2 regions of the Microbulbifer sp. ALW1 genome follow, and region 2 is predicted to be linked to the other one. Evidence: predicted binding sites of a transcription regulator. Region 2 holds the regulator's gene; the other holds the start of a gene.
The links. Region 2 encodes sigma-54, which starts transcription at its own class of promoters, with help from an activator protein. Its sites were predicted from a motif close to TGGCACANNNNTTGCNNT; they were not measured.
Positions count from the first base shown of each region.

Region 1: a site for sigma-54 is predicted at 8,124-8,141, ahead of glnA (glutamate--ammonia ligase). Genes of this name have one in related genera too.

Region 1 covers NZ_CP047569.1:864,266-879,633, reverse strand. Annotated here, with positions in the region: gene GRX76_RS03570 (DUF3833 domain-containing protein) at 52-591, shown strand; gene GRX76_RS03565 (hypothetical protein) at 618-1,433, opposite strand; gene GRX76_RS03560 (hypothetical protein) at 1,469-2,257, opposite strand; gene GRX76_RS03555 (zinc ribbon domain-containing protein YjdM) at 2,343-2,678, opposite strand; gene glnG (nitrogen regulation protein NR(I)) at 2,844-4,262, opposite strand; gene glnL (nitrogen regulation protein NR(II)) at 4,364-5,446, opposite strand; gene GRX76_RS03540 (DUF4124 domain-containing protein) at 5,772-6,488, opposite strand; gene glnA (glutamate--ammonia ligase) at 6,653-8,059, opposite strand; gene thiI (tRNA uracil 4-sulfurtransferase ThiI) at 8,487-9,968, shown strand; gene GRX76_RS03525 (VOC family protein) at 10,138-10,521, shown strand; gene GRX76_RS03520 (hypothetical protein) at 10,660-11,820, shown strand; gene GRX76_RS03515 (energy transducer TonB) at 11,936-12,460, opposite strand; gene GRX76_RS03510 (S9 family peptidase) at 12,453-14,534, opposite strand; gene GRX76_RS03505 (TonB-dependent siderophore receptor) at 14,605-15,368, opposite strand, start outside.
Region 2 covers NZ_CP047569.1:1,912,234-1,927,601, forward strand. Annotated here, with positions in the region: gene GRX76_RS07775 (RND family transporter) at 1-1,774, shown strand, start outside; gene GRX76_RS07780 (lipase) at 1,931-2,533, shown strand; gene yjgA (ribosome biogenesis factor YjgA) at 2,565-3,095, opposite strand; gene mgtE (magnesium transporter) at 3,148-4,515, opposite strand; gene GRX76_RS07795 (HPr family phosphocarrier protein) at 4,581-4,850, opposite strand; gene rapZ (RNase adapter RapZ) at 4,867-5,730, opposite strand; gene ptsN (PTS IIA-like nitrogen regulatory protein PtsN) at 5,839-6,300, opposite strand; gene hpf (ribosome hibernation-promoting factor, HPF/YfiA family) at 6,375-6,668, opposite strand; gene GRX76_RS07815 (RNA polymerase factor sigma-54) at 6,837-8,312, opposite strand; gene lptB (LPS export ABC transporter ATP-binding protein) at 8,545-9,270, opposite strand; gene lptA (lipopolysaccharide transport periplasmic protein LptA) at 9,350-9,919, opposite strand; gene lptC (LPS export ABC transporter periplasmic protein LptC) at 9,906-10,469, opposite strand; gene GRX76_RS07835 (HAD family hydrolase) at 10,562-11,080, opposite strand; gene GRX76_RS07840 (KpsF/GutQ family sugar-phosphate isomerase) at 11,213-12,184, opposite strand; gene GRX76_RS07845 (phospholipid-binding protein MlaC) at 12,834-13,490, shown strand; gene GRX76_RS07850 (BolA family protein) at 13,692-13,925, shown strand; gene murA (UDP-N-acetylglucosamine 1-carboxyvinyltransferase) at 13,974-15,236, shown strand; gene hisG (ATP phosphoribosyltransferase) at 15,350-15,368, shown strand, end outside.

The DNA of each region.
Region 1 (15,368 bases), 1.0 Mb from region 2:
TGCTTCCGTAGGATATTGCTCAGTGCACTTACAGGCTCGAGAGTCGCGGCCATGAACAAGCTTTTCTCCTTATTACTAGTAACCGCAGTCATCTGTACTGGTTGCAGCGGCCCCAGCATCGAAAATTATGCGGACAAATCACCGAGATTCGTGGCGGAAGAGTTTTTCTCTGGCCCGATGAAGGCCTATGGCGTGGTGAAAGACCGCAGTGGCAAGGTCACAAGAAAGTTCATCGCGGAACTGGACGGAAGCTGGGAAGATGGACGCGGTTTATTGCGCGAAAAATTCGAGTTCGACGACGGAGAAATCCAATATCGAAACTGGCAGCTGGTACCCGCCTCACAGAAGGATATTTCGCCCCGCCAGTATGTCGCCACGGCAGGCGACGTGGTTGGCAACTCGACCATGTCGGTGGCCGGCAATGCCGTGTTCATGCGATATGTACTGGAAGTTCCATACAAAGGCCGAACCATAAATGTGAACGTGGATGACCAGATGTTTCTGATCGCGCCGAATATTCTGCTGGCAGAATCAAAATTGACCAAATGGGGATTTAATGTGGGTGAAATTCAGCTCACCATCATTAAGTAAGCCAGGCCATCAAGTAATACAGAGTCTCACGGCGCTGGCGAGCGTATTTTTTGTCGCTCAGCCTCCTCGAGAATCAGGCCCATTTCGGCCATCGGCGTCTGGTCCACAATAATCACCCCCTCCGTGGCACGGTCCAGGTCCGCAATCAGTAAAATCACCGTGGCAAACGTCAGTCCCAAGGTAACCGCCAGCTGGCCCGAACCGCCCTTGCTCACCCCAAATTGAAACCCGATCGCCAGCATCGCCAGGCCGGTAAGAAAATACAGCGCTATCCAGATAGGCCCGGGAATCCGGTATTCCAGCCCGATTACAATGCGCGAATTGTGTGAGTTGATGATAGCGGTCACCGGCTCCACAAACTGGCGCAGGTAGCCCGGCTCGTAGTCCTGGACCACATGCTGCTGCACCATCGCCCACAACTGATCCTGGATGGCGACACTCTTGGCCAGCCCCTCCGGGGTAATTTCATCTTTGCGTGGATGGAAAAAACGCAGCTCCGCATAATCCAGCAACAAAAGCTGCGCTTTGCGCGCCGCTGCGGGTTCGAGAAAGTCGGCGTGCAGGTAGGCGGTGTGAATGGCATTGACCTCATCCAACAGGAGGGCCTTGCGCTTGTCGTAACGCGCCGCGGTCATGTTGAACGTAAACGCCAGTAGAAAGGCCAATAACCCCAGAGTTGCGGTTACCGCACTGCCAATGGAAGGCTCCTTTTCCGAGCCCAGCAGACGCATATAACGACGCCCCAGCAGCAGGCCAAAACCCATGGTGGCAATCACCATGATCACGGTAAAAAAATACACCGCTGCCAGTGGAATCGAGTGGAAAAAATCGTCTGCAAACATCAGCCGCTCCCTGGCCCGTTTCTCGACACCCTCACCTAATCTGAGGCGCGCAGTTTCTCTGCCAGTGCCTGCATGGGTCCCTGGTCCACCAGCAGCAGTCCTTCATTGGCGCGATCCAAATCCGCGATCATCAGAATCACCAGTGCAAATGCCAGCGACATACTCAAGGCCACCGGAATCGAGCCCCTGGCATTGAGGCCCAGCTGCACACCAATACCAAATACCGCGAGGGCAGTGATCGTATAGAGCGCCATCCAGATTGGCGTGGGAATTTGGTACTCGGCACCGACCTGAAGCCGCATGGTGTGCAGGTCTATGACCTGGTTCAATGGCTCGTAAAACGCCTTGAGACGCAGCTCACTGTCATTATCCTGCAACCCCTGCTCGACCAGTTGCCACAGTGCACTGTGGATTTCATCACTGCGCGCCATAGCCACCCGGAAGTCTTCAGCGGTAATCGTGGCCGGATCGTGACTGCGCAATGTCGCATACTCGACCAGCAATGCATGCGCCTGCTGCCGGGCTTTTTCCTGCAAAAAGTCCGCGCGTAAGAAAGTGGTACCTATCGCGTTCACCTCCTCTAACAGCAGCGCTTTGCGATGTGCGAAGCGCTCGGCGGTCATATTGAAGGTTAACGCGAGCATAAACGCCAGCAGCCCGAGGGTGGCCGCTACCGCACTGCCCAGAGAGGCATCATCACCCCTGCTGTGGTGGCGCCGCATGTATCGACCAATGAGATAACCAAATGCCAGCGCCAGCAGCACCAACAGGATCGCGCTCAGGTAAACACCCAGTAGGGAAATGCCATTAAAGATCTTGAACATCCGCGCTCGAATCTTGCTGCGAAAACGAAAATCACCTTCCAGTCTGGATCATTGACGCAACTTCCGCCTCTCGAGCGCGGCACAATCAGGCTTTCTTTACAAATTCCGACTTCAATTTCATCGGACCGATGCCGTCGATCTTGCAGTCGATGTCGTGATCGCCTTCCACCAGGCGAATATTCTTGACCTTGGTACCCACCTTCACCACCAGCGAGGAGCCTTTCACTTTCAGGTCCTTGATCACCGTCACCGTATCGCCATCGGCCAGCGGATTGCCGTTGGCATCCTTGATGTTCAAGCCCTCGTCTTCTGCCGATTCTCCGGCAGTCCATTCGTTGCCGCACTCGGGGCATACGAACAGATCGCGGTCTTCATAGGTGTAGGCGGACTGGCACTTGGGGCAATTTGGAAGTTCACTCATGGGACTTTCTCGGATAACGGTCACAGATATTAGTTATTACGGGGAATACTGGCAGTAAAGCAGAAGCGGACACTACGCCGACGTGCCAGTTGCCGAATGTGCGCGCACTATAACGAAAACGGGCACCCGAAGGTGCCCGTTTTCAACATTCCTTGACGACGGGTATCAATCCTCGCCGCCATTCATCCCCAGCTCCTTGAGCTTGCGGGTCAGGGTATTGCGCCCCCAACCCAGCAATTCGGCGGCGTCGCGTTTGCGGCCGGCGGTGTGCTTGAGCGCAATTTCGATGAGCGCGCGCTCGAACGCGGGTACCGCTTCACTGAGAATTTCCCGCTGGCCGGTGGCCAGCGCCTGGTCCGCCCACAGGCGCAGGGCGCGCTGCCAGTCCTGGGGTGCTTCGCTGGTCGCGCTCTGCTGGTGCAGTTCCGGCGGCAGGTCGTCGATATGCACTTCACGCCCCGAGCCCATGACCGTGATCCAGCGACAGGTATTTTCCAGCTGGCGCACGTTGCCGGGCCAGTCGAGGCCAGAGAGGTATTCCTCGGATTCTTTCAGCAGGATTTTGGGTTCGACCCCGAGGTCCTTGGCGGCACTGTTGAAGAAGTGGCGCACCAGGCGGGGGATGTCTTCGCGGCGATCGGCGAGGCGGGGGATGTGAATGCGGATAACGTTGAGGCGGTGGAAAAGGTCTTCGCGGAATTTGTGTTCTTCGACCAGGCGCTCCAGATCCTGGTGGGTTGCAGCGATGATACGCACGTCGACTTTTACCGGGGTGTGGCCACCGACCCGATAAAACTCCCCGTCTGCCAGCACCCTCAGCAGACGGGTCTGCGTCTCTGCGGGCATATCCCCGATTTCATCCAGAAACAGGGTGCCGCCATTGGCCTGCTCAAAGCGGCCGGCGCGCTGGCTGCTGGCACCGGTGAAAGCCCCTTTCTCGTGGCCGAACAGCTCCGACTCCATCAGATCCTTGGGGATCGCCGCCATATTCAGGGCGATAAACGGCTGGTTTTTGCGCGGGCTGTGGTTGTGCAGCGCCTGCGCCACCAGTTCCTTACCAGTACCGGATTCACCGTTGATCAGCACGGTGATATTGGAGTGGGAGAGGCGGCCGATCGCGCGGAAAACTTCCTGCATTGCCGGCGCTTCGCCGATGATTTCCTTGTTGCCGGTGCCGTTTTCAATCACCACCGGCTCTTCCGGCTGCTGCTCATTGGCGTGGGCCAGGGCACGGCGGGTAACCGCTACCGCCTCGTCCACATCAAAGGGTTTTGGCAGATATTCAAATGCACCGCCCTGGTAGGCCGCTACCGCACTGTCGAGGTCCGAGTGCGCGGTCATGATGATGATCGGCAGTGCCGGGCGTTCCGCCTGAAAGCGCTGCAGCAGCTTGAAGCCGTCGGAACCCGGCATGCGGATATCGCTGATCACCACATCTGGTGATTCGCTGTAAAAATCGTCGAGGGCGCGATCGCCATTTTCGTAGCAGGTGGTATCTATCCCGGCGCGGGAAAGTGCACGCTCCAGCACCCAGCGGATGGAGCGGTCGTCATCAATGATCCAAACGCGATTGTTCATAATAATTGTCCGGCTCTGCGATTACTTTTTAATAGTTTTGTTGAATATTCTTGGTTCTCTTCCCTGCCTTGGCTTCCTGTCGTTGACCGTCCCAATGGTGCAACTTTTTAATCCGTTGCCAGTGGCAAATAAATCTGAAACTCCGTCTGCCCGGGTTCACTTTCACACTTAATCAGCCCGCGGTGCTGATTGATGATGTGCTGGGAAATGGAAAGCCCCAGCCCCGAACCCTCGGCGCGCCCGGAAATCATCGGGTAAAAAATTCGCTCGCGAATCTCTTCCGGAATTCCCGGGCCGTTGTCGACAATATCGATACGGCACACCAGTGCGCAGTGACGGCGACCGATGGTGAACTGGCGCTGGACCCGGGTGCGGATGGTCAGATCGCCTTCGGCGAGGCCGATATTCTCCCCAATGGCCTGCATGGCATTGCGGGCAATATTCAGCACGGCCTGAATCAGCTGCTCGCTGTCTGCCGGAATATCCGGAATCGAGGGGTCGTAATCGCGCTTGATCACCAGCGCGCCGTCGCACTCGGCCTCGATCAGCTGTGCCACCCGCTCGGTAATGGTGTGTACATTTACCGGCTGTAATTTCACCGGCTTGCGCGGCCCCAGCATGCGGTCCACCAGGTTGCGCAGGCGATCCGCCTCTTCGATGATGATCTGGGTGTACTCCGCCAGATCCTCTCCCTCGGGCTGCTCCAGCTCTTTCAACTCTCTTTGCAGCAACTGTGCCGCACCGCGAATACCGCCCAGGGGATTTTTCACTTCGTGGGCCATACCGCGCACCAGGTTGCGGGTGGTTTCCTGGGCGGAAATCAATGCGTCTTCGCGGGCGATGCGCAACAGGCGGTCCATGGACTGCACTTCCAGCAACAACAGTCCCAGTTCTGTCAGCGGCGTGACCGAGTAATCGACAGTGCATTCTTCCAGGTTGTGCAGGAACCACAGTGCGCGGCGTACGGTGTACTTCTCGCCACTGGCCAGGGCCCCGCGCAGCGCCTGCTCGGCGGAACGGGACTCGCGCACCACCTCCTCCAGCGGCAGGCCGATGGAGCGGGCACTGGACGCAGCCACCAGATCTTCCGCGGCGGAATTCAGGTAACAGAGCGACAGGTTTTCATCCAGCACCAATACAGCAGACGTCAGGTTGTCCAGCAGCAGGCGTAACTGGCGGTCATTGAGCATTGAGGCTTCCGAGGTTGAGCGTTCCAATTCTGTTCACATCTCCGGTTCGCCTATTGGCGGTGCAAAAAGCAAACCAAAATGGCGCAGAAAACCGGGCAATTACGAAGTTTTCACCGGCAGCGGCGGCGAAGGCCACAGGCATGCGCACCATTATGGTGCGCAGAGCAAAAAATAGCCAGAGTTAGGATTCACAAGAGGGCGCCGGGTCAATTCTGGGGCAGGGGCTGGAGCAGACGTAGAAGCAGGAGCGGCGAAAAAGAGACGATGGGGAAAGCGCCGGCCGGGGCGCTGGGCCCCGGCGAGCAGGTGGCCACGCAGGCCAGGCTCAGCGCGGCTGGGGTTTCGGTGGCTTGGCCACGCCCGGTGCCTGGGGCATTTGCGGCATCTGTGGCGCCTGTTCCGCGGGGAAGTCCGGCAGCTGGCCTCCGGGGCGCTTTACAAAGATCTGGATCGCCTGCGACTGCGCCAGGGGCTGGCCGCTGGCGCTGAGCAACACGGCCTGCACCGTGTGGGTACCGCGCTCCAGTGCGGAAATATCCAGGCTGCTACCGGAGGAAGTACCGGACCAGCGCTGACCATCGATCACCGCAAAGAACTGATAACCATCCCTGGGCATTGGATTCACCGCCACCTGCAGCACGATAAAACGCTGTCCGGGGGGGATGGTGGCGCCATTTGCCGGGCTGAGGATGGTGATGTTGGCCGGTCCCTGCTCGTATTCCCTGCGATCTTCCTCGTCATAGCCGCCGCCCTCGATCTCCCGCGGCGACAGCTTGCGCGTGGGCATGGGCAGTGGCGGCGCTATGGGCTGAACATTGGTGGGGCCTATCTGAATTTTCTCGGCCTTCTGGCCCGCCGGCGGGCTGTCACTGAAGGTCACCTTGCCGTCCGGGCCGACAATTTTGTAGACGCTGTTGCCGGAGGACTGTTTCGCGCCTTTAGCGTCAGAATCGTCGGCCTTTTCCTGCTGCGCCATCAGCGGCAGCGCGATCAGCAGCGCCAGCAGTGAACAGAGCGCTGACAGCGAAATCCGTTTGTTCATGGGCTTTCCCGCCTCTTTCTCGCGTTTATTTAAGGCTAGTGTACTCCGACACGCCCGACCGGCATAAAAAAAGCCCACACCGTGAAGGTGTAGGCTTTCTCGTCATCTTTGCACCGTTCTCACCAGAACAAATCCGGCGGCGGCACGCTGATGATACCTGCTACTTAGCAGGAGTAGTACAGTTCAAACTCAACCGGGTGAGTGGTCATGTTGACACGTTGTACTTCTTCGCGCTTCAGGGAGATGAAGGCGTCGATGGCGTCGTCGGTGAATACGCCACCTTCGGTCAGGAAGGCGCGGTCCTGATCCAGTGCGTCCAGGGCCTGTTCCAGGCTGGAGGCAACGGTCGGGTACTCGGCCAGCTCTTCCGCCGGCAGGTCGTACAGGTCTTTGTCTGCAGGGTCGCCAGGGTGGATCTTGTTCTTCACGCCGTCGAGGCCAGCCATCAGCAGCGCTGCGAAGGCCAGGTAAGGGTTGGCGGTCGGATCCGGGAAGCGGGTCTCGACGCGCTTGCCTTTCGGGCTCGCCACGAACGGGATGCGGATGGATGCGGAGCGGTTGCGCGCAGAGTAGGCCAGGATTACCGGCGCCTCGAAGCCCGGCACCAGACGCTTGTAGGAGTTGGTGGACGGGTTACAGATGGCATTCAGGGCGCGCGCGTGCTTGATGATACCGCCGATGTAGAACAGGGCAGTTTCAGACAGGCCAGCGTAGGCGTCACCGGCGAACTGGTTTACACCGTCTTTGCTGAAGGAGTGGTGCACGTGCATACCGGAACCGTTGTCACCTACCAGCGGCTTCGGCATGAAGGTGGCGGTTTTGCCGTAAGCGTGCGCTACGTTGTGTACCGCGTACTTCAGGATCTGAACTTCGTCCGCTTTTTTGGTCAGGGTGTTGGCACCAACGCCGATTTCACACTGGCCAGCGGTGCCCACTTCGTGGTGGTGCACTTCGATTTCCAGGCCCATGGCTTCCATGGCGGAACACATGGCGGCGCGGATGTCGTGCAGGGAATCGACCGGCGGAACCGGGAAGTAGCCGCCTTTCACGCCCGGGCGGTGGCCCATGTTGCCATCGGTGTAGCTGGCGCCGGAAGACCAGGCCGCTTCTTCAGAATTGATTTTGTAGAAGGCGCCGCCCATTTCGGCACCCCAGGTGATGTCGTCGAATACGAAGAACTCGGGCTCCGGACCCATCAGCACGGTGTCACCCAGGCCGGTGGACTTCAGGTATTCCTCGGCGCGCAGCGCGATGGAACGCGGGTCGCGCTCGTAGCCCTGGCCGGTGATCGGGTCAACGATGTTACAGCGAATGATGACAGTCGCTTCATCGGTGAAGGGGTCCAGGAAAGAAGTTTCGTCGTCCGGCATCAGAATCATGTCGGATTCGTTGATGCCCTTCCAACCAGCGATGGAAGAACCATCGAACATTTTGCCTTCTTCGAAGAACTCGCCGCCAACTTCCTTAGACGGAATGGAAACGTGTTGTTCCTTACCTTTGGTATCGGTGAAGCGCAGGTCTACCCATTTTGCTTCGCTCTCTTTGATGAGTCCGAGCGTTTTCGCTGACATTGCAGTCCTCCAAGAATGAAAATTTATGTATCGCGCCAATTCGCTTTATCTTGTGGCAACAGACAAAGCAAGGAGTGTGCCAAATTGGGGCAAACTGGCCGCTAATTGAATCCGATGCGCGGAACAGGCCGCCAGAGGCGAAAAAAACCAAACGCGAAGCCTGATTCAGCACCATTGCTGGCAACGCAGGCCCACGCTAGTCCCAAAAATGGTGCTCCCAAACCCCATTTTGCACCATTATTGGGCTTGCCAGTCACGCAAAGCACCACTTTGGTGCTGACGTATCAGGCGCGCCGCCGACCTCACAAGCAAATTGCCGGCGGCGAGTTTATAATTCGCCACCTTTGCAATCTTCTCGTCCAACGAAGCACGATTGACCAGACCCAGCAACCCCAAACACCCCTAACCGCGGTATCCGGCACCTTCTATGCACTTCGTCGTCAAATTTTTCCCAGAGATCACCATCAAAAGCAATCCGGTGCGCAAGCGCATGTCGCGCCAGCTCGCGGACAACCTGCGCAAACTGATGCGCCAGTTAGACGACCGTATCCAGGTGCGTAAAGACTGGGAAAAAATTGATGTCACCTTCGATGAAGCACACGCGCCAGACGCAGTATCCCATCTTTCCGAGCGAATAGAAGAGGTATTGGCGCACACTCCCGGTATTGCCAACTTTGCCCGGGTGCAGCAGTTCCCGCTGGGTGATCTGGACGACATTTACCAGAAGACCCTCGCCATCTGGGGCCCGCAACTGGCCGGCAAAACCTTCTGTGTACGGGTAAAGCGTACCGGCAAGCACGATTTCCAGTCCCTGGATGTGGAACAGTACGTCGGCGGCGGCCTGAATCAGAACACCGACGCTGCCGGGGTAAAACTGAAAAATCCGGAGATCACCGTCAAGCTGGAAATCCGCCACGACAAACTGAATGTGATCGAGCAGCTGCACCAGGGCCTCGGCGGTTTCCCGCTGGGCACCCAGGACCCGGTGCTGTCGCTGGTCTCCGGCGGCTTCGACTCCACCGTGGCCAGTTACCTGACCATGAAGCGCGGTATCCGCACCCACTTCCTGTTCTTCAACCTGGGCGGCCGCCAGCACGAGCTGGGGGTAAAAGAAGTCGCCTTTTATTTGTGGGACAAGTACGGCGCGTCGCACCGGGTGCGTTTTGTCACTGTGCCATTTGATGAAGTGGTCGCGGAGATTCTTGAGCAGGTCGACGACTCCTACATGGGGGTCACCCTGAAGCGCATGATGCTGCGCGCGGCCTCCGCCATCGCCAAGGAGCTGGAAGTGGATGCCGTGGTCACCGGTGAGGCCATCGCCCAGGTCTCCAGCCAGACGCTGAAAAACCTGGCGGTAATCGACAGCGTGACCGATACCCTGGTGCTGCGCCCGCTGATCGCTTCGGACAAAACCGACATCATCCGCACCGCCCGCGCCATCGGCACCGAAGATTTTGCGGCGAACATGCCGGAGTACTGCGGGGTGATCTCGGTAAAACCCACCACCCGCGCGAAAATGGAAAAAGTCGTACACGAGGAAACCCGCTTCGACTTCACCGTACTCGATCGCGCTATCGGCAACCGGGTGATCCAGAATATCGACGAAGTAATGCAGGACCTGGGGGAGGACACCCCGCCGGTGAATATCGTGGCCGAGCCGGGCGAAGCCATCGTCATCGACATTCGCCACCCCACGGAAGAAGAGGTGAACCCGCTGGAGCTGGACAACGCTACAGTGGAAACCATCCCCTTCTACCGTTTGAGCACCGCCTTCCAGAAACTGGATAAAGACAAGCAGTACCTGCTGTACTGCGCGCGCGGGGTGATGAGCCAGCTGCACGCGTCGCATTTGCTGGACGAGGGCTACCGGAATGTCGGTGTGTACCGCCCGGTAAAGCCCAAGCACTAAACGCCCCTGAACCAAGGTTAAATCGCACGTCCAAAAGCCCCGGTCGCAGCCGGGGCTTTTCTTTCAGGGACGACGAAACCGCAAATGTTGCTGGACACTTTCGTCTAGTAACCGGCACCGGATACCGGTGTACACTGGTCCCCCACTTCCATACTCAGAAGGAATCACGATGTTCAGCCACATCATGCTCGGTGCCAACGACATTCAGGAATCCAAGGCATTTTACGATGCGATTCTCGGCGTACTGGGCCACAAGCCCGGCGTCATCGATGCCAAAGGCCGCTGCTTCTATTTTACCGACAGCGGCGTTTTTGCCCTCACCAAACCCATCGATGGAGAGGCGGCGAGTTGCGGTAACGGCAGCACCATCGGTTTTTCTGTCGCGAGCCCGGAGCAGGCCGACCTGTGGCATGCCACCGGCGTTGCCAATGGCGGCAGCACCTGTGAAGAACCACCGGGGGTACGCGAGGGCGGTGGCATGAAGCTGTACCTGGCTTACCTGCGCGATCCATCCGGCAACAAGATCTGCGCGCTGCGCCGTATGGAAGCCTGATCGCAAGGCTCTCAGCCATACAGGTGTAAGTCACTGACACATCATAAAAAGCCCGGCCAGCTCGCCGGGCTTTTTTTGTGCCTGCGGCAACCCGCTATGCTGAGGACTGGTTAGCTTGTGTTCTGAACAGGGGAAAGCATGCAGCGCAAACCCGCCATCAATCACCGCGGCAACCCACGGGCGCTTGTGCGGGCAACCTGCACGCCACTGGCATCGATCTTCGGCAGCGGCTTTCTGGTTATGGTACCCATTCTCGCCGGAGCAGTTGGAACCTATGCCGTATTGGCCATGGCGCTGGTATGCGCGCTGGCGTTTTGTGTGGGTAGTGTTATCCGCTTCAACATTCGCCACGCGGAACCCGCGCTCGCGGCAAGCCCCAAGGAATCCACCCTGGCGTTTGAGCGCAGCTCAGACCTCGCGCTGGTCATGGCCTATGTGATCTCGGTCTGTCTCTACCTGCATATCCTCTCCGCGTTTGTACTTGGCAGCCTGCATCTGGATACCGGGGTCAACGAGGATGCTCTCACCACCGCCGTCATCGTATTTATCACAGTGATCGGAGTGACCCGGGGGCTGAAAAGCCTTGCGGCACTGGAGGGAATCGCGCTGGCGGTCACCCTGGTGATTATCGTGCTGTTGATCGGCGGCTTCGCGCTCTACGACCTGCACGCCTGGCGGTCGCCGGCGGGGCTGACGCTTTTCCATCCCAAACCCCACAGCCTGTGGGAAATACTCACCATTGTTGCCGGCACCCTGATCGTGGTGCAGGGGTTCGAGACCACCCGCTATCTGGGGGACAGCTTCCAGGCCGACACCCGTATTCGCGCGTCGCGCTGGTCACAGCTTATTTCCACCGGCGTCTACCTCGTATTTATTGCGGTGGCACTGCCGCTGGTGCATACCTTGAACGGCAAGTACGGCGACAACAGCCTGATTCATCTCGCCGCCGCAGCCTCTTCCGTACTGGTGGCACCGCTGGTCATTGCCGCGGCCATGAGCCAGTTCTCCGCTGCGGTGGCGGATACCCTCGCGGCCACCGGCAATCTCGAGGAAGTGACCCATCACCAGCTCAAACTGCGCTTCGCCACACTGCTGGTCGGCGCTGGTGCCATCGCACTGACCTGGTCCGCGGACACCCTCGAAATAGTGGCGCTGGCTTCGCGGGCATTTGCCTTTTACTACCTGCTGCAATGCCTGGTCGCGATCAGCGTCAGTCAATCCGCTGGGCAGCGCACACTATTTGCCACTGTAGCCGCGGCCCTCGCTTTTATTACCGTTTTTGCGGTTCCCGCCAGCTGACCAATGACACGCCGCTAACGACCATTTCCAGACACAAAAAAGCCCGGGCAATGCCCGGGCTAAACTGGGGGTCCGGCAGCCTACCGCTACCGGGATCTCGACCAAGAGAATTTTTTCAGCTTTCGCTTTCGGTGTTTTCTTCAGTATTTCCTTCGGCTTTGTCTTCACAGGCTGTCGCCGGCTCTTCGCCGTCGCACGCCTTCGGCTCAAAATAAAACTGGTAGCGCCACTCCAATCCTTTCCAGGAGGTTTCCGCAGGCACAAACTGCCAGTTCTTGATCGCCGCCAGCAAGGGCGCCGCGTATACCGCCACTTCCTCGCTGGTTTTGTGCTTGAGTGTCAAACCCGACACCGAACCATTTTTTTCCACGTCGAAAGAAAAGAAGAGGGCACCCTCGACCTTGTCTTCCAACGCTTTTTCAACCGCTTCATTTTCAGAAAAGTCCGGGCGCTCGTAATACCAGAAGGAAAGCCCCTTTTCGCGAAATTCCTGCTGCTTGCTCTGGCGGTAAGCATTTTTTTCCGCGTTGCGGCACTCGCTGAAACTTTCGTAGGCGGAGCAGTCCGGGCGCTGCCAGTCCAGGCTGAAAGCCTGGCTGGCGAACAGCATGGAAGCCACGATCAATACTCGCTTAACCACGCTTCACCTCATCGTAGAAGGTGTAGTCGAGGCCGCGTGCACCTTGCGGTACACAATCAGCGGCGGGCGCGTCGGTGGCCTTGCCGTCGCCAATGTGGCGATTGAAGAAATCGATCATGCGGCAATAGATTTCTTTCTGGCTGTCCTTCTCGCGGGCGCCGTGGAAAGCGCGCGGGGCGACCAAAGTTTCCAGTGCGTGGTCCTGTTTCTCCAGGGCATCGCGCATGGCCCAGTAGTGCTCGATGGGTACGCGCACGTCGCGGGCACCCTGCACCAGGAAGACCGGTGCCTTGATGCGCTCGGCGTTGCGCGCCGGGGAGCGCTGGCGATGCACTTCCGGATCGGTACCGGTGGCTTCCGCCAGGTACTTGCGGCCCGCTTTACGCAGACGGATATCGCCGTGGGTACTGAAAATTTCCATGTCGTATACACCCACGTAGCCGATACCACACTGATACAGATCCGGCTCTTTGGTAACGCCCTGCATGGCCGCGTAACCACCGTAGGAAGCACCGTAGATACAGATACGATCCGCATCGGCGATACCCGCCTGAATCGCCCAGTGAGTGGCGTCAGTCAAGTCGTCCTGCATTTCCATACCCCAGTGGCCGTACCAGTCGAACAGGAAGTCGCGACCATAGCCGCCGGAGCCACGGTAGTTCACGTGCATCACGGCGTATCCAGCGTTGGCGAATACGATGCGCTCCTTGTTGTAACCCCAGTAGTCGCGCGGACCGTGGGGACCACCGTGCGGCAAGATGATCAGCGGCAGGTCTTTCGCTTCCTTGTTCACCGGCAGGGTAAGGTAGCCATTGATCTCGAGACCGTCGCGCGCGGTGAAGCGCACCGGATGGGTCGCCGGGATATTGGCCGGGTCGATCCACTCCGCCTGGTTGGCGAGGAACTTCAGCGCACCGTCGAACTGGTTGTACACGTAGTAGCTGCCCGGGTGACGGTCGTCGCCCACGTGCACCACCCACTCGTTACCGTCGCTGGTACGATTGAGGATCTGGATGTGCTTGTTGGCGAAGGTACCCTGCAAACGCTTGTGGGTCTTGGCGTAGTGGTTGTTTTCATCGATGTAGACCATCTGCGGATAATCGTAATTGATCATCGCGCCCCAGGGGTTGCCGTCTTCATCGTAGAAAATCTTGTCGTAGTCGACCTTCGGGTGACGGTAGACGAGCTTTTTCTCACCGGTTTTCACATTCACCCTGTAGAGACCCTTGGTCGGCGCTTCCACAGTGTCGGAATACCACATCCAGTCTTCGTCTTTGGTCCACGCCAGCGGTGCGAAGACACCGTCTTTGTTGTGGAACACGGTTTCGTCCCAGTCACCGGCAGCATTGCGGCTGGCCACCACGGTCGCATCGAAGTCGTCCGGCAGTTTGCCGACCCAGTGGGTAATTTCGCCTTCCTTATTGAAGATCGCATTCGGCATGCGGATCGGCGAACGGGCGATACGGGTGGTTTTGCCGGTGTAGATATTCAGCTTGTAGATGTACTGCAGCGGGAAGCTCATCGCGGAGCCGGAGGGGTACACGGCGATGCGGTAGTGATCGTCATCGATCTTGCCCAGCAGCTGCGCGCCTTCCGCACCGTCGTAATCGCTGGTGCCGCGGAACACGATTTCCTTGCGCGAACCGTCGATGTTCATACCGGCGATCTGCGAGGTGCTCGCATCTTCCGCCACCGCGGACTTCATGGTGAAGCTGAACAGAACACGCTCTTTGTTGGCCCAGCGGATGCCGCTGACACCCACGTCACCGGACATTTGCAGGGTGGATTTCACTTCCATGGTGCGGCGGTCGATGATCAGGCCATCGGTCATGCCGTCTTCACGCATGCGGCCGGCGGCGAAGTATTTGCCGTCCGGAGAAATGCGGATATTGGTGTAGGCCACCGGGCGGAACAGGTCCTCAAACGGCACCGGCATCTCACCCAGGCTGGCGAAAGGCTTTGCCGCTGATTTTTTTGCCACAGATTCTTTTGCCACTGCCGGCGCCGGCAGCAGGCTCATCGCCGCAATCGCCCCGGTAACCACCGCGGCGCTCAGCATTGATACTATTTTCATTGTTTTCTCTCCTGTGGCCGGCGCCCGGCAAAAAAGTCAGGCACCGACCGACACATCAGCAGGATCTCGGTTATTCGCTCAGGAAGTAGCTGAACGACAGGTTTACGCTGCGACCGTAGGGCTGCTGCAGGTAGCTCCAGTAGTAGGGCCAGCGGTTGGTCGTGTCGTTATTGGGCATTTCATCGGTCAGGTTTCTGATGGTGAGGCCCAGGTTCATACGTGCGTTCGGGCGATAGTTCGCAGACAGGTTGGCGGTGTAGTAGGGATCCATCCGCTCGGTGCTGGCGAAGTTTCTGACACTGCCCTGGCGCTGAATGAACAGGGACGCCCCCACGGAACGGAAACCGGCCAGCGGGTTGTCCCAGGTCAGGGTCAGGTTGCTGTTATTGGCCGGGGTCGCCTGGCCGGGCAGGCCATTGCGCATTTCCACCGGCTCGTCGCCCGCAAACTGCAGCCACTCGTAGGACAGGATGTTCACGTACTTGAACTGGGCGCCAAAGTTACCGAAGCGGGCAGAATCAAACTGGCCGGCCAGGGTCACATCGACACCTTCCATATCGGTGTATTCGTGGTTCTGCGGCTCGATGATGATGCGCTCAACGGCACCGGACGCATCGCGAATCACGCGGTTGTTCACGTCCTGACAAAAGTTGCTGCCGCTGGCGTAAACGCCGGTGGCACACTGCCATTCGTTGCGCATCAGGCCGGCGGCACTCTCGGTTACCACCAGGTCTTCCAGGCGCACGTTGTACCAGTCAACCGCGAGGCTGATGTCATTGGTCGGGGTGAAGACAAAGCCGAAGCCGACATCCTTACCTTTTTCCTCTTCCAGGT
Region 2 (15,368 bases):
GAGCTGGCTCGACTGGCGCCTCACGGTGATCTCCGCCAACTTCGTTGCGCTGCTGCTGATCATTACCCTGGCGATCACCATTCACCTGGCGGTGCGCTACCGCGAATATTTCGCCGAGCACCCCGAGTGGGATCGTTTCCAGCTGGCCTCGGCGACCGTGACCTTTATGGCCAAGCCGTGCCTGTACACCGGTTTGACCACCATGGTGGCGTTTATCTCACTGGTGGTCAGCGGTATCCGTCCGGTGATCGATTTTGGCTGGATGATGACCATGGGGGTCATCCTGGCGCTGCTTCTGTCTTTCCTGATTATTCCCGCCAGCCTGATGCTGCTCAGAAAGCGCGACGCCGGGCAGGGGGAAGATAACTCCCACGCCTTTACCCAGATCTTTTCCCGTTTCGCGGAAAACCACAAAGGTGTGGTGCTGGGCGTGGCGGTGGTGGCGGCCATTATCAGCGCCGTGGGCATCACCCGCCTGAAAGTGGAAAACCGCTTTATCGACTACTTCGATGATTCCACCGAGATCTATCAGGGGATGCTGGTGATCGACCAGCGCCTGGGCGGCACCATCAACCTGGATGTGGTGCTGAACAAGCCGGAGCAGTCCGCGCCCGCTTTTGAGGGGGAGGGTGAAGGCGAAGAAGACCCGTTTGGTGCCGAATTTGGCGGTGAAGAGATTGGTGGTGAAGAGTACGGCAGTGAAGGGGCTGGCGACGGCGAAGAAATTGCCGAGAGCGCAGAAGAGGATGCTTTTGCTGCGGAAGACCCCTTCGCCGCGGAAGATCCTTTCGCGGCCGATGATCCTTTCGCCGGCGGTAGTGACAGCCAGTCGCCGGACGCCTACTGGTTTACCGTTGCCGGTTTGAACCAGATTGAAAAGCTGCACGACTTCCTCGAGGCACAGCCGGAAATTGGCAAGGTGCAGTCCCTGGCGACCCTGTACAAGGTGGCCCAGGATCTGAACGATGGCGGGTTGAATGACTTCGAGCTGGCGATTGCCCGCCAGAGTCTGCCGGAGGAAATCAACCAGGTACTGGTACACCCCTACTGGTCGCCGGAGAACCAGCAGGCCCGGATTACCATGCGGGTGAAGGAGACGGACCCCAACCTGCGCCGGGATGAGCTGATCCAGCGTATTTACGCCTTTGCCGAGAGTGACTTGGGTATTGCCTCGGCGGATGTTCGCCAGACCGGTATGCTGGTGCTCTACAACAATATGCTGCAAAGCCTGTTCAAGTCCCAGATTCTCACTCTGGGTGCGGTTTTTGCCGGCATTCTGCTGATGTTCCTGGTGCTCTTCCGCTCCCTGTGGCTGGCGGTGATCGCGCTGGTGCCGAATATGCTGGCGGCCTGTGTGGTACTGGGTGGTATGGGCCTGGCGAATATCCCGCTGGATATGATGACCATCACCATTGCGGCGATTACCGTGGGTATCGGTGTGGATCATGCCATCCACTACCTGTACCGCTTCCGCGAGGAATTTGCCAAAGATGGTGACTATGTGGCGACCATGCATCGCAGTCACGCCACTATCGGCCGGGCCATGTTCTACACCGCCATCACCATTATCGCGGGCTTCTCGATCCTGGCGCTGTCCAAGTTCGTGCCGTCGATCTATTTTGGGTTGCTGACGGCGCTGGCGATGACCGCAGCCCTGCTGGGTTCCCTGACCCTGCTGCCGCTGCTGCTGGTGCTGATCAAGCCGCTGCCGAAACCTGCCGAGGAGACTCTGCCGGGAAAGCCGGTCGCGGCGGTGGAGGCCTGTCCTAGCTGATAGGTTGACGTTGATAGATCGGCAGCTTTTCAGTGATCGCCATTCGGGCCCGCGGATTCTATCCCCGGGCCCGATTTGTTTTCCGCTTACGGCTGCGGCCTTCTAACCTTACTGGGCAGCTCTGTATAAATTTCCCGCGAACAAGGTGATGCAAAAATGCCAAAAAGCCGCGTTGCCATACTGATTCCCGGTATCTTCGACCGGGGAAAGTCCATGCGCAGAATGGAAGGGGCCCTGGATCGGGCCGGTTTTGCCGCACACAGTATCAACCTGAAAACCAACAGTGGCTGGTACGGGATGGAGCCCATGGCCCAGCAATTGGGCGAGCTGGTGGAAGAGGTGACTGAAAAGGGGGATACCTGCGCGCTGGTAGGCTTCAGCATGGGCGGGATAGTCGCGCGCTACTACTTGCAGAGGCTCGGGGGTGCGGAAAAAGTACACAAGTTTATTGCCCTTTCCAGTCCCCACTTCGGTAGCTTGTGGGCGCATTTGCTGCCCTACAAGGGCGGCCGGCAGTTGCGTATCGGCAGCGAATTCCTCAGTGGCCTGAACCGGGATGCGGCGATGTTGGAGAGCGCCGCGCCCGTATCCATCTGGACGCCCTACGATACCACCATCGTGCCCCACACCAGCTCCCGGTTGCCGCTGGGCAAGACCTATCAGGTACCGGTCAGCCTGCATCGCTGGGTACCCCAGAACCCTGCGGTTATCGATATTGTGTCCGCGGAACTGGCGGACGTCCTCAAAGCGAGCGACTAGCCGGCGGCAGCAACTAGCTCTGCTGCATGAACTAGCTCTGCTGCATAAAAAAGTCCCGCAGGTAGCGAAACAGTTTGCGCTGGTTGCTGGGTGGCTTGTTGTTGGCGATTTCCTTGTTGGACTCCCGGATCAGCGCGCGCAGCTGCTGGTGGTCGGCGCCGGGAAAACTATCGAAAAACGCACTCTGGGCTTCTTTCCCCTGCTCCAGTAGGCGCTGGCGCCATTCTTCGGCCATGCGGTCGAAACGCAGGTGCAGGTGATCCTGTTCCTTGTGTTTGTTCAGCACTGCCTCAATGGCTTCCACATCGGCCTTGCGCATCAACTTGCCGATGTATTGCAGCTGTCGACGCTTGGCCTCGCGGGATTTGATCCGGTGCATGGTGGCGATGGCCTCCGCCAGATCGGCATCCATGGGTACTTCCGCCAGCTTGTTGGCGTTGAGCTCGGTCAGCTGCTTGCCCAGATCCTGCAGCTGGTGCATTTCCTGTTTGACCTGGGTTTTGCTTTTGTAATTCTCGTCATCAAACTCATCAAAAGCGTCGAAATCGTCGGAGTTGTGCATTGTGTATCTCTGAAACGGGATATGGAAAAACGGAGCCTGGGCGCGGTCGGCGTCAGGCAAAAAACCAGGTGGCGAGGCCGAGGAAAGACATAAAGCCCACCACATCGGTCACCGTGGTCAGGGCGACGCCACCGGCCAGTGCCGGGTCTATGCGCATCGCCCGCAGGGCAACCGGCAATATGGCGCCGGCGAGAGCAGCGGTGATCAGGTTGATCAGCATAGCGGCAATGATAATCAGTGCAATGCGGTGATCCCCAAACCAGAGCGCAGCAATGGCGCCCATGACCGTGGACCAGAGCAGGGCGTTGAGGGCGCCGGAGCCCAGCTCCCGGGACAGTAGCCAGCTCAGGTTACTGCGCCCAATCTGGCCGAGGGCCATACCGCGGATCACCACGGTCAGGGTCTGGCTGCCGGCCACGCCGCCCATACTGGCCACAATTGGCATCAGCACCGCCAGTGCCACCACCTTGTCGATGGTGTCCTGGAACAGGTTAATGACCCAGGAGGCGAGCAGCGCGGTCAGCAGGTTGATGCCGAGCCACACGGCGCGCCGCGGTGCGGTGCGCAGGACGGGGGCAAAGGTATCTTCTTCCTCGTCGAGGCCGGCGAGGCTCATCAGCGAGTGGTCGGCGTCCTCGCGGATCACGTCCACCACATCATCGATGGTAATACGCCCCAGCAGGCGGTTGTGCTCATCCACCACCGGCGCGGTGATCCAGTCGTATTTTGCAAACAGCTGTGCGACCTCGTGGTCCGGCATATCCGCGGGAATAGGGTCGGCATCGGTGAGCATGACTTCCCGTACCGTCACCGATGGATCGGTGGTCAGCAGTTTGGTCAGCGGCAGCAGGCCGATGAACCTGTCCTGGCGGTTGACCACGAACAGGTTATCCGTGGATTCTGGCAATTGCGCGTGGCGGCGCAGGTAGCGCAAGACCACGTCGAGCGTCAGGTTAGGGCGCACGGATACGGTGTCCGTATCCATTAGACCGCCGGCGGTTTCCTCGTCGTAGGCGAGTACACTTTCTACTCGCTGGCGGTCGCTCTCGCTCATGGCCGAGAGCACTTCTGCCATTACCCGGTCCGGCAGCTGCTGCAGTATGTCGGCAACGTCGTCCGCATCCAGCCCTTCCATCACGGCCACCATTTCTTCGGTGTCCATGGTGGCGAGGATCTGGCTCTGTACCTCGTCGGTCAGCTCCTGCAGTACTTCGCCTTCCACTTCGCGGTCGATCAGTTTCCACAGGACCTGGCGAATACGGGGCGGCGAGCTCTCCAATAGCTGGGCGATGCTCTGGGGTGACAGGGAATGCAGCATCCGCTGCACTTCGCGCCCGGTGCCGCTGTCCAGTGCCGCAAACAGCTCACCGAGCTGATTCTGGGCGCTGAACTTGATGTCGGCAGTGACGGGATTGGGCACAGAGATTCCTGCTGTCTGGCTGGCGTTAAAGTGCGGGCATTATAGCGGGCAGCGGTCGGGAGCGGTTATTCACCTTCCCCGAAACGGTCATTGATCAGTGCGCAAATCGCCTCGTGCGCGGCATCCTCATCGCGACCGCACACTTCCAGTTCCAGTTCTATACCTTTGCCCGCGGCCAGCAGCATCAGCGCCATCACACTTTTGCCATCCACCGCTTTGCCCTGGCAATGCACTTTTACTTCGGAAGAAAAGCGTGCGCTGGTCTGGGCAAACTTGCTGGCGGCACGGGCGTGCAGGCCCAGTTTGTTGATGATGGTGATTCGGCTTTTCTGCATGGGACTGTTCTGTTTGTCAGGCGTGTTTCTGCTGTTCGCGGTGGCGTATCTGGATGTTTTTGAATTCGCTGGAAAAGTGTTTGGCCAGCTGCTCCACCATGTACACGGAACGGTGGCGGCCACCGGTGCAGCCGATAGAGACGGAGGTATAGCTGCGGTTACTCTGCTGGTAGGACGGCAGCCAGCGCTCGAGGAAGGCGGTGATGTCCCGCTGCATATCTTCGGTTTCCTGGTGTGAGCGCAGGAATTCGGCCACTTCCGGATCCATGCCGGTCTTGTTGCGCAGCTCGGCGACCCAGTAGGGATTGGGCAGGCAGCGCAGGTCGAAGACCAGGTCCGCATCCACCGGTACCCCGTGCTTGAAGCCAAAGGACTGGAAGAGTATTGCCATACCCGGGGAGTCTTTGCCCACCACGCGGGATTTCACCTGGTCGCGCAACTGGTGCAGGCTGAGGCTGCTGGTGTCGATCACCAGGTCGGCCATGGCCGACAGCGGCGCGAGCAGTTCTTTCTCGTGGTTCAGGGCTTCCAGCAGGTGGGTACGGCTGTCGCTGAGGGGGTGCTTGCGGCGGGTTTCACTGAAGCGCTGTACCAGTATCGGTGAGCGGGCGTCCAGGTAGATGACATCGCAATCGATGCCGCTTTCCCGCAGATCTTCAATCACCTTGGGTGCCTGGCGCACATCGTGCCACAGATTGCGGGCATCGATACCGAGGGCCAACTGGGTGTTTTCCTGGGGCTGTTCCGACACCCGGCGAACCAGCTCAGGGAGCAGGCTGGCGGGGAGGTTGTCGATACAGTTGAAACCGACATCCTCCAGCAACTGCAGGGCGGAACTCTTTCCAGAGCCTGAGCGGCCGCTGATGATTACCAGTCGCATAGAACAAGCGCTCCTTGCTTTTGAATTCACTGCATGAGACCGCGCGATGCGGCTGCCGGGGCAACGATGGTCGAATGCCAGGACCTTAGTCCGGGTCGAGTGGCGTTATTATGCCGCGGCAGCGCTGTTGATGGCCAGCGCGTAGAGGTCGTCGCTGGTGGTGGCCTCACGCAGTTTTTCGCGCACACGGCTATCGCTGAACAGGGCGGCGATCTCGGCCAGGGTGTCCAGGTGTTCCTGGTCGGAGTCTTCCGGTACCAGCAGGGCAAACAGCAGGTCTACGGGCTGGCGGTCGATAGCATCGAAGTCGACTGCTGGCGATGTGGTGCAGAGGACGCCAATCGGGCGCTCGCAGCCGGGCAGGCGACAGTGGGGAATGGCCACGCCTTCACCGATGCCGGTGGAGCCCAGGCGCTCCCGGGCAACCAACTGGTTGAAGACGGTGTCGGAATCCAGATCGGGGTATTCTTCTGAGATCGCCTGGGCGATATTGAGCAGCAGCTTTTTTTTGCTGCTCCCCGCCAGGTGGCAAAGGCTTAGGCGGGGAGAGAGTAATGCTTCCAGTGTCATAACTTACTAATGATCTGGCGCAACCTGCCGGGCGTGAGCCCGCAAGTTGCCAGTTGTCTAACGGCTAGTGAAAACTACCGGTGACTGCGTAACTTTTCTTTGTGTTTCAGCAGCTGCCGGTCGAGTTTGTCGGACAGCGAGTCGATCGCTGCGTACATGTCCTCAGATTCCGAATCCGCAAAAATATCCTTGTTGCCGTTCACGTGAACCCGCGCCTCGGCTTTCTGGATAAGTTTGTCGACGGACAGAGTGACCTGGGCGTTGGTGATCAGGTCATTGTGGCGGGAGAGCTTGTCCAGTTTGGTCAGGCAGTAATCGCGAATGGCCGGAGTAACGTCTACATGGTGGCCACTGATATTGATCTGCATGGAAATCTCCTCAAAGGGTACAACACAATCCGGTGGCACCCCCGCACAGGGCGGCAACCCTACTAGGAAGTGCGCCAGAATGGAAGGATACACTCAATGTCTGGCCATTGGTTGTCCAGAAACTGACCGGGAGAGGGGTGTGGCGCCACCAGTTGGTGACTGGACTGGTTAGACCAGTCGCTTTCGCTCGCTGGAGGAGGGGATTCCCATGGATTCGCGGTATTTGGCTACGGTGCGGCGGGCCACCTTGATGCCCTGGGCATCCAGCTCCTGGGTGATCTTGTTGTCCGACAGTGGCTTGCGTGGCTGCTCCGCATCCACCAGCTTGCGAATCAGAGCGCGAATGGCGGTGGAGGAGGCGTCCTCGCCGGAGTCGGTGCTCACATGGCTGGAGAAGAAATACTTGAGTTCGAACACACCGCGCGGCGTAAGCATGTATTTTTGCGTGGTGACCCGGGAAATGGTGGATTCGTGCATGCCGATGGTTTCGGCAATATTTGCCAGCACCATGGGTTTCATGGCTTCCGGGCCCTGCTCGAAAAACCCCCGCTGTTTCTCCACGATACAGCTGGCGACCTTCAGCAGGGTTTCATGGCGGCTCTGCAGGCTTTTCAGGAACCAGCGTGCCTCCTGCAGATTGTCGCGCAGGTAGTTATTTTCATTGGAGTTGTCCGCGCGCTTGATCAGCGCCGCGTATGTGTCGTTGATACGCAGTTTGGGGGTGGTTTCCGGGTTCAGTTCCACCACCCAGCGCTGTTCCCGGCGGCTGACGATCACATCCGGCACCACGTATTGCGGCTCTTCGCCGCCGAAGGCTTCACCCGGGTAAGGCGTGAGCGTCTGGATCAGGCGCATCACCTCGCCCAGCTGTGTCTCGCTGAGGCGGGTGCGGCGGCTGAGCTGGCGGAAGTCCCGCTTGCCCAGCAAGTCCAGGTGTTGGCCGACAATCGCCTGCGCCTGGGCCAGCCAGGGCGTCTGCTCGGGGAGTTGGCGCAATTGCAACAGCAGGCTCTCGCGCAGGTCCCGTGCGCCACATCCGACCGGTTCCAGATGCTGGATGGTTTTCAGTACTGCCAGAACTTCATCGGTTTCCACGTCCAGCGCTGCGGCCAGCTCGTCCAGGTCGGCATCCAGAAAACCGTTGGGGGCAATGGCGTCGATCAGGGCTTCGCCGATCAGCTTGTCGCCATCGGTCAGGGGAGTGAGGTTAAGTTGCCACAGCAGGTGATCCTGCAGGCTCTCCGAGACCGCGTTGCGTTGCTCCAGCGCATACTCTTCTGCGTCGCCGCCGCTGTAGCTGCTGTTGGTGTAAATGTCGTCCCAGCGGGTGTCGACGGGCAGGTCGTCGGGAATTTCCCCGTTCCAGTCGCCGTCCACACCGGCCTCGGCCTGCGCTTCGCGGACGCTGTCGGCGTTGGCGGCTTCGCGCTCCTGGCGCTCGGAGGTGGCGGGGGTGTTCTGTTCCTGGGGGGCTTCACCGGCGTGCTCTTCGAAATCGGACTCCAGCAGCGGATTGCTATCCAGGGCGGACTGGATTTCCTGTTGCAGGTCCAGCGTCGACAGTTGCAGCAAGCGAATAGCCTGTTGCAACTGTGGCGTCATGGTCAGCTGAGTGCCGAGTTTTAACTGGAGTGACTGCTTCATAGGGAGTTTGCCGGCAGAAAAATCTGGCGTTGGGCCACTGCGACAAATTTGATGCTTGAAGCGGCGGCGGAAAGCTCATTTCCTGCAGACTACCCCGGGGCAAAACGGAACTCAAGAGGCACGTTAAGCAATAAGCGTGCCGAAAAATTTCGTCCCTTCGGTCACTCTTTACGAAATTGTGATGGGTATCAGCCGAAGAGTGAGAAAAGCTGATAAATACACGTGATGGTGCTCAGATGGTGAATTCGTGTCCCAGATAGACGTCTTTCACCTGCTTGTTTTCGGCCACGTCTTTGGGGTTGCCTGAGGCGATGATATGGCCCTCACTGACGATGTAGGCGGTTTCACAGATATCCAGGGTCTCGCGCACATTGTGGTCGGTGATGAGCACGCCGATACCGCGATCCCGCAGATGACGGATGATCTGTTTGATGTCGTTGACGGAGATGGGGTCTACCCCAGCAAAGGGTTCATCCAGCAGCACAAAGGCGGGGTTAGTGGCCAGGGCTCGGGCAATCTCAACCCGGCGGCGTTCGCCGCCGGACAGCGCCATGCCGAGGCTCTCGCGGATGTGCGTGATATGGAATTCTTCGAGCAGGGATTCCAAGTGCTCTTTGCGCTGGCTGCGATTGAGGTCCTTGCGTGTTTCCAGGATGGCGAGAATGTTGTCTTGCACCGACAGGCGGCGGAATACGGAGGCTTCCTGAGGTAGGTAGCCAATACCTTTGCGGGCGCGGCCGTGCATGGACAGCCCGGTGATGTCTTCACTGTCGATCATCACCTGGCCGTCGTCTGCCTGCACCAGGCCGGCGATCATGTAGAAACAGGTGGTTTTACCGGCGCCATTGGGTCCCAGGAGGCCAACTACCTGGCCACTGGATACGCTCACGGAGACATCCTGGACGACTTTGCGTTTTTTGTACTGCTTGGCGAGATGTAACGCTTTGAGCGTCGGCATAGTGAATTCCGGTATCTGGGCGGATGCAACCGCCTCGTCTTGCTGATGTTTGCTGTCGCGGGGCTTGCTGGTTGTGGCGTTACTGGCTGTTGTCCGAAGTTTTACCTTCCGGTTTCCAGATCATTTCCACCCGTTTCTTCTCCGACTGGCCCTGGGCCGTCATCTGTTCGCTGTTGAGGTCGTAGTCGATGCGTTCGGCAGACAGGGTGTTGCCGTCGCGATCCACGAAGGCTTCGCCGGTGAGCTGCAGTGCATCGCTCCCAACCAGGAATTCGATCCGTTGGGCGCGGGCTTTTACCGGGGTGGTGCTTTCTTCTACTTGCTGCTGGAAGTGCGCCGGCTTGCCGGTGGCTACCACCTTGTTGATCTCCCCCTGGGCGTTACCGTGTACTTCCACCCGGTCGGCGCGTATCTGTAGCGACCCTTGGGAGATGACCACATTGCCACTGTATACGGAGAGGTTCTTGCTGCGATTGGCTTCCAGGTTGTCAGCCGAGACCTTGACCGGTTGCTCGCGATCATTTGGCAGCGCCTGGGCATTGGCGGCGAGCAATAACACAGACGACAGTGCGGCTGTACACAGGCCGCGAAAGGCGCTGTGAAAGGCGCTGCGAAGCAGCAAGGTGCGGGACAAATCAACGGGTTTCATAGCTGCTTTCCACATCAGACAGAATTTCTACCGTGTCTTGTTTGAGATCGGCACGCAGGCCTTTGCCGGTAGTGCGATTAGGGCCGTCGGTAATGGTAACAACTTTGTCCGTCTCGGCGAATTCTTCTCGCGGCTTTATCACGATCTTGGGGGTGCGTAGGGTGATGCCGGGCTGTGGCAGTTCCTTGATGGAAACGTCGCCTTCCAGCACTACTTTCTGCCCGTTGTCATAGGCGACACCGGAGCGAGACTCAGTACGCCACTTGGAGCTTTCCCCCTGATAAAACATCATCCTTGGCTCCGTAAGGTCGGCTCTGTCCCGGCGCGCAAACTGGAAAAAGGTGATGCGCTCGGCGTCCACTTCGTAAGCCAGGGTCCCCTCGACATTGAAGTGGCGGGTGCGGGCGTCGCGGATGATCAGGTCGGCCGCTTTGTTGTGGTCCTGCTGCGTCGGCCGTTTGCCGAGCAGCTGCTTGGGCGGGCTCTCTGCAAACCAGAGCCCCAGGGAAACAAGTGCGACCACTATGACCAGTGGTAACCAGGTGCGCATGAGCTATCGCTTTCCTTTCAATATTCTGCTGACGGGCCTGACAGTTGCCCGCTGTTTTTGATGTCGATGACTTTCGCTTCCGCCGGCCGGGTTCAATTGGCCAGGTAGGGTGCCAGGGCGGCGTCGAAAGTGCCCTGAGCCTGCATGATGCGGTCACAGACTTCCCTTACGGCGCCCGCACCACCGCTGCGCTGGGTGACAAACAGGGCCCTGTCCAGTACTGGCTGCGCGGCGTTGGGGACGGCGATGGGGCAGCCGACCCGCGTCATCAGCTGCAGGTCAGGGTAGTCGTCGCCTACGTAAGCGATCTGTTCCAGGTCGAAAGCCTCGTTGGCAAACAGCTCCTGAAAGGCTCTGAACTTGTCTTCGCGCCCTTGAATCAGCCGGGTAATTCCCAAGTCGTGAGCGCGCTTTTCCACCAGGGAACTGCGGCGCCCGGTAATGATGGCGACGGCGACACCGGATTGCTGCAGCATCTTGATACCGTGGCCATCCAGGGTGTGGAAGGTTTTCAGTTCGTTGCCGTGGTTGTCGAAATACAGGCGGCCATCGGTGAGTACGCCATCCACATCGAGAATCAGGTGGCGTACCCGGGAAAGCTTGTGGTGAATTTCTTCCTCGGTCGCGTACTGTGCAGCGGTTTGCTGTGTTTCGTTTTGCTGGTTCAAGGTTAAGCCTTTTATCGCTCTATCAATCTGCCTGTCGTGTGCCCTTTATTTGGGCTGCGATGACAGGGCTGCGGGTCAGATAACGCCGGCGCGCAGTATATCGTGCATATGCAGCAGCCCAATCGGGTGGTGCTCAGGGTCTTCGACCACCAGCGCGGTGATCTTGTTGTCTTCCATAATACGCAGGGCTTCCGCGGCCAGGGTCTGGGCGCTGACCGTCTTCGGGCGGCGGCTCATGACCTGTTCCATGGTGGCGCTATTAAGTTCAAATTTCTGGTCGATTACCCGGCGCAGGTCGCCATCGGTAAATACGCCCAGCAGCTGACCCTTGCCGTCCACCACGGTGGTCATACCAAAACCTTTGCTGGTCATTTCCAGCAGGGCCTGGGAAAGGTGCGTTTCCGGTGCCACCTGGGGCAGTTCATCGCCCGCGTGCATTACATCTTCGACCTTGAGCAGTAATTGCCGGCCGAGGGCGCCGCCCGGGTGTGAAAAGGCGAAATCCTCGGCGGTGAAGCCGCGGGCTTCCAGCAGTGCAACCGCCAGGGCATCCCCCATGACGAGGGTAACGGTGGTAGAGGATGTCGGCGCCAGGTTCAGCGGGCAGGCCTCTGTCTCTACCGCGATATCGAGGTTGACATCCGCAGACTGGGCGAGCGGGGAGTCCGGCTTGCCGGTCATGCTGATCATGGGGATTCCCAGGCGCTTCAACAGCGGCAGCAAAGTGAGTACTTCTGCCGATGTACCTGAATTCGATATGGCGACGACCAGATCCTGTCGGGTGATCATGCCCAGGTCGCCGTGACTGGCCTCGCCGGGGTGCACGAAGAAACTGGGGGTGCCTGTGCTGGCGAGGGTGGCGGCAATTTTACGGCCGATGTGTCCGGATTTGCCCATGCCGGAGACGATCACACGCCCGCGACAGGCGAGCATCAGCTCGCAGGCCTTGTGAAAGTCTTCACCGATACGCGCTTCCAGTGCCGCTACTGCGGCAGTTTCCATTGCTATGGTGCGGCGTCCGGCCTGAATGATCCGATCTTTTCCCATTACATCTCTCGCGTGGATTCTGCTGGGTGGTAGTTGCGGGCGGCTGCCTGTGTCATCCCGTTCAGTGTAGAGAAGCCATATTTCATGTGGCTGCCCTGCGGGTATTGCCCAACGCTATATTGTGGTTTCCCTTTCCCGGGGCGCGGTCCCTTGTGAGGCGATCTGACGTGCTAACCTTTCACTAATAGCAGGCAGTAATTAGCCGGCAGTGTTCGCTGGTGCCAGTTCGTCGCAGCGGCCGTTGGTCCACTCGGGCGACTGCTGCGCAAGCGTTTTACGTCTATATATGTGTAGGCGCCCAGATTGCTAAACCCTGGTTGTTCAATGACGGACAGGGTTTCGGTCTATTGGTTCACTGAGCTGGGAGTTTGTCGCTGCCTCCCGGCATTGTCGGGTGCCCGGTAGTCTCTTGCTTCCCCGGTGATGCAGTCGTGCCGGGGCGCACTCGGTGGCAGTGGGAAAGTGACCCAGTGCCGCTTGTTAGATGCGGCGCAATGGTATAGTTTGCCGCCGCTATTGTCAGCTGCGGAGTCGGGCTGAGTGGACATTACGCCTCTCCATCGCCGCCAGCGTGATTTTTTGGCGTCGCCATGACACTTTTTGGTGTTGTGTGCATCCAAAGGGACGAATTGCCAATGGGAGATATTCTGTGAGTGCACTCACTATGACCATCCAAGATAGAATGGCGTGCAAGGCCAAAGTGCTGTTTTCCGCCATTCTGCTGTGCTGCTTGGCACCTTTTGCTGCCGCAGCTGAAAATCCATATACAACGATTGAGCGTGTCTCAGGCGAATTGCTCGGCGTCATTCGCGCAGAGGGGCAACATGTCAACTCCAGTCCGCAGCGCTATTACGCGGCCATCGACCGAGTACTTGCCCCGGTGGTGGACTTTGATTTCATCGCTCGCGGTGTCATGGGCAGCTATGCCAAACAGGCAACGCCTGCGCAAAGAGCGAAGTTTGCCAGCACTTTCCGCCGTGACCTTGTTGCCACTTTTGCCCGTGGTGTGGCGACCTTTGGCACTATGGATGTAAAGGTTGTAAACCCGGGTACTGCGCCCAGCAGTAATCGTGTGAATGTGCTGCAGGAAGTCCGCAGCCAGGAAGGGTTGACCAAGGTCTCTTACACCCTGGTGCGCAATCGCAGTGGTCAGTGGAAGCTGATCAACGTCATCCTAAACGGGGTCAATCTCGGAAAGACGTTCCGTGGGCAGTTCTCCCAGGCGATGCAGGCCAATGGCGGTGACATCGATAAAGTGATTGCCAACTGGTCGGCGGCGGACAACGTCGCCGACGACGCGCGCTAAGCGCCGGTATAAGTGCCTGTTTAAGTGCTCATGTAAGCACCCTTGTAGGCACTCTTGTAAGTACCCACGATGGATGCGACACCGGACCCGCGTGTCGCATCCGGTGTCTTGGCCGGGGCTGCCGTAGCGGCTCGGGCTGCGCGGGATACTGTATTCCAGTACACTTGCGCGCTGTTTTAACTCCGATTCTAAGTCCCACCTATGCAACCAGATCAAATCAAGTCCCTGATTGAAGGGCAAATTCCCGATAGCCAGGTTGAGGTCGCCTTTGAAGGTAGTCACCTGCAGCTGACCGTGATCAGTGAAGCTTTCGCTGGCCTCAGTCGCTTGAAAAAGCAGCAGTTGGTCTATGGCGCACTGGCCGACAAGATTGCCGATGGCTCACTGCACGCCGTGCAGATGAAAACCCTGACACCAGAAGAGGCCGGTCAGTGATTCCTGTGTTATCGGGAGTTACTGCTTCGCAAAGGGAAAGCAGTTCGAATGGATAAGCTGATTATCGAAGGGGGAAGCCCCGTTTCCGGAACCCTGAAAATCTCCGGAGCCAAGAACTCGGCACTGCCAATCCTGGCGGCTGCACTGCTGGCAGATGGTCCAGTGCAGATTCAGAACCTGCCGCACCTCAACGATATCACCACCATGATCACTCTGTTGCGCTGCATGGGAGCCGATATCACCATCGACGAAAAGCTGGGCGTTGAAATAGACCCCCGTTCGGTGAATGAATTGACCGCTCCCTATGAGCTGGTGAAAACCATGCGCGCATCGATTCTGGTGCTGGGGCCGCTATTGGCTCGCCACGGGGTGGCCAATGTGTCCTTCCCCGGAGGCTGCGCCATCGGCAGTCGCCCGGTGGATATCCACCTCAAGGGCCTGGAGGCCATGGGGGCGGAGATCACCATCGATGAGGGCTTTATTCGCGCGCGGAGCAATGGTCGCCTCAAGGGTGCCAATATCGTGATGGAAAAGGTGACCGTAGGCGGCACTGAAAACCTGCTGATGGCTGCGGCGCTCGCCGATGGCACTTCCGTGCTGCACAACGCTGCGCGGGAGCCGGAGATTGTGGACCTGGCCGATTTCCTGATCGCCATGGGTGCCCAGATCGAGGGTGCGGGCACCGACACCATCCGCGTGCACGGCGTGCCGCGTCTGTCTCCCTGTACCTACCCGGTGATGCCGGACCGTATCGAAACCGGCACCTTTCTGGCCGCGGCGGCTGCAGCTAGGGGCAAGGTCCGTTTGACCCACACCCGCGCGGATATCCTGGATGCGGTACTGGTGAAGTTCGAAGAGGCTGGTGCCCATATCGGGATAGGTCCCGACTGGATTGAGCTGGACATGAAGGGCAATCGCCCTAAAGCGGTGAGCTTCCGCACGGCGCCTTATCCGGCATTTCCGACGGATATGCAGTCCCAGTTCATGGCGGTCAACGCGGTGGCTGAGGGCAAAAGTGCGGTGGTGGAAACGATTTTCGAGAACCGCCTGATTCAAGCCCATGAGCTGAATCGCATGGGCGCGAATATTGTACTCGAAGGGAATACCGCCATCGTCACCGGTGTGGAAAAGTTGAAGGGCGCGCCAGTGATGGCATCTGACCTGCGCGCCTCTGCTGGCCTGGTGATTGCGGGTATGGTGGCAGAGGGCACGACTATCGTGGATCGGATCTACCATATCGACCGTGGTTACGAGTGCATTGAGGAGAAGTTGCAGCAGCTGGGTGCGAATATTCGCCGTGTTCCCGGCTGATGGCCGCCGCTTTATAATCAGCGAATCCAAGGGGTGCCAGGTCCGGGGGATAAAGGGGCTGGCACTGCTTTCCTGCCCGCTGTAGGCGGGCCTTTCAGATAAATATAATCGCTATGCAGATCACTATTGCCC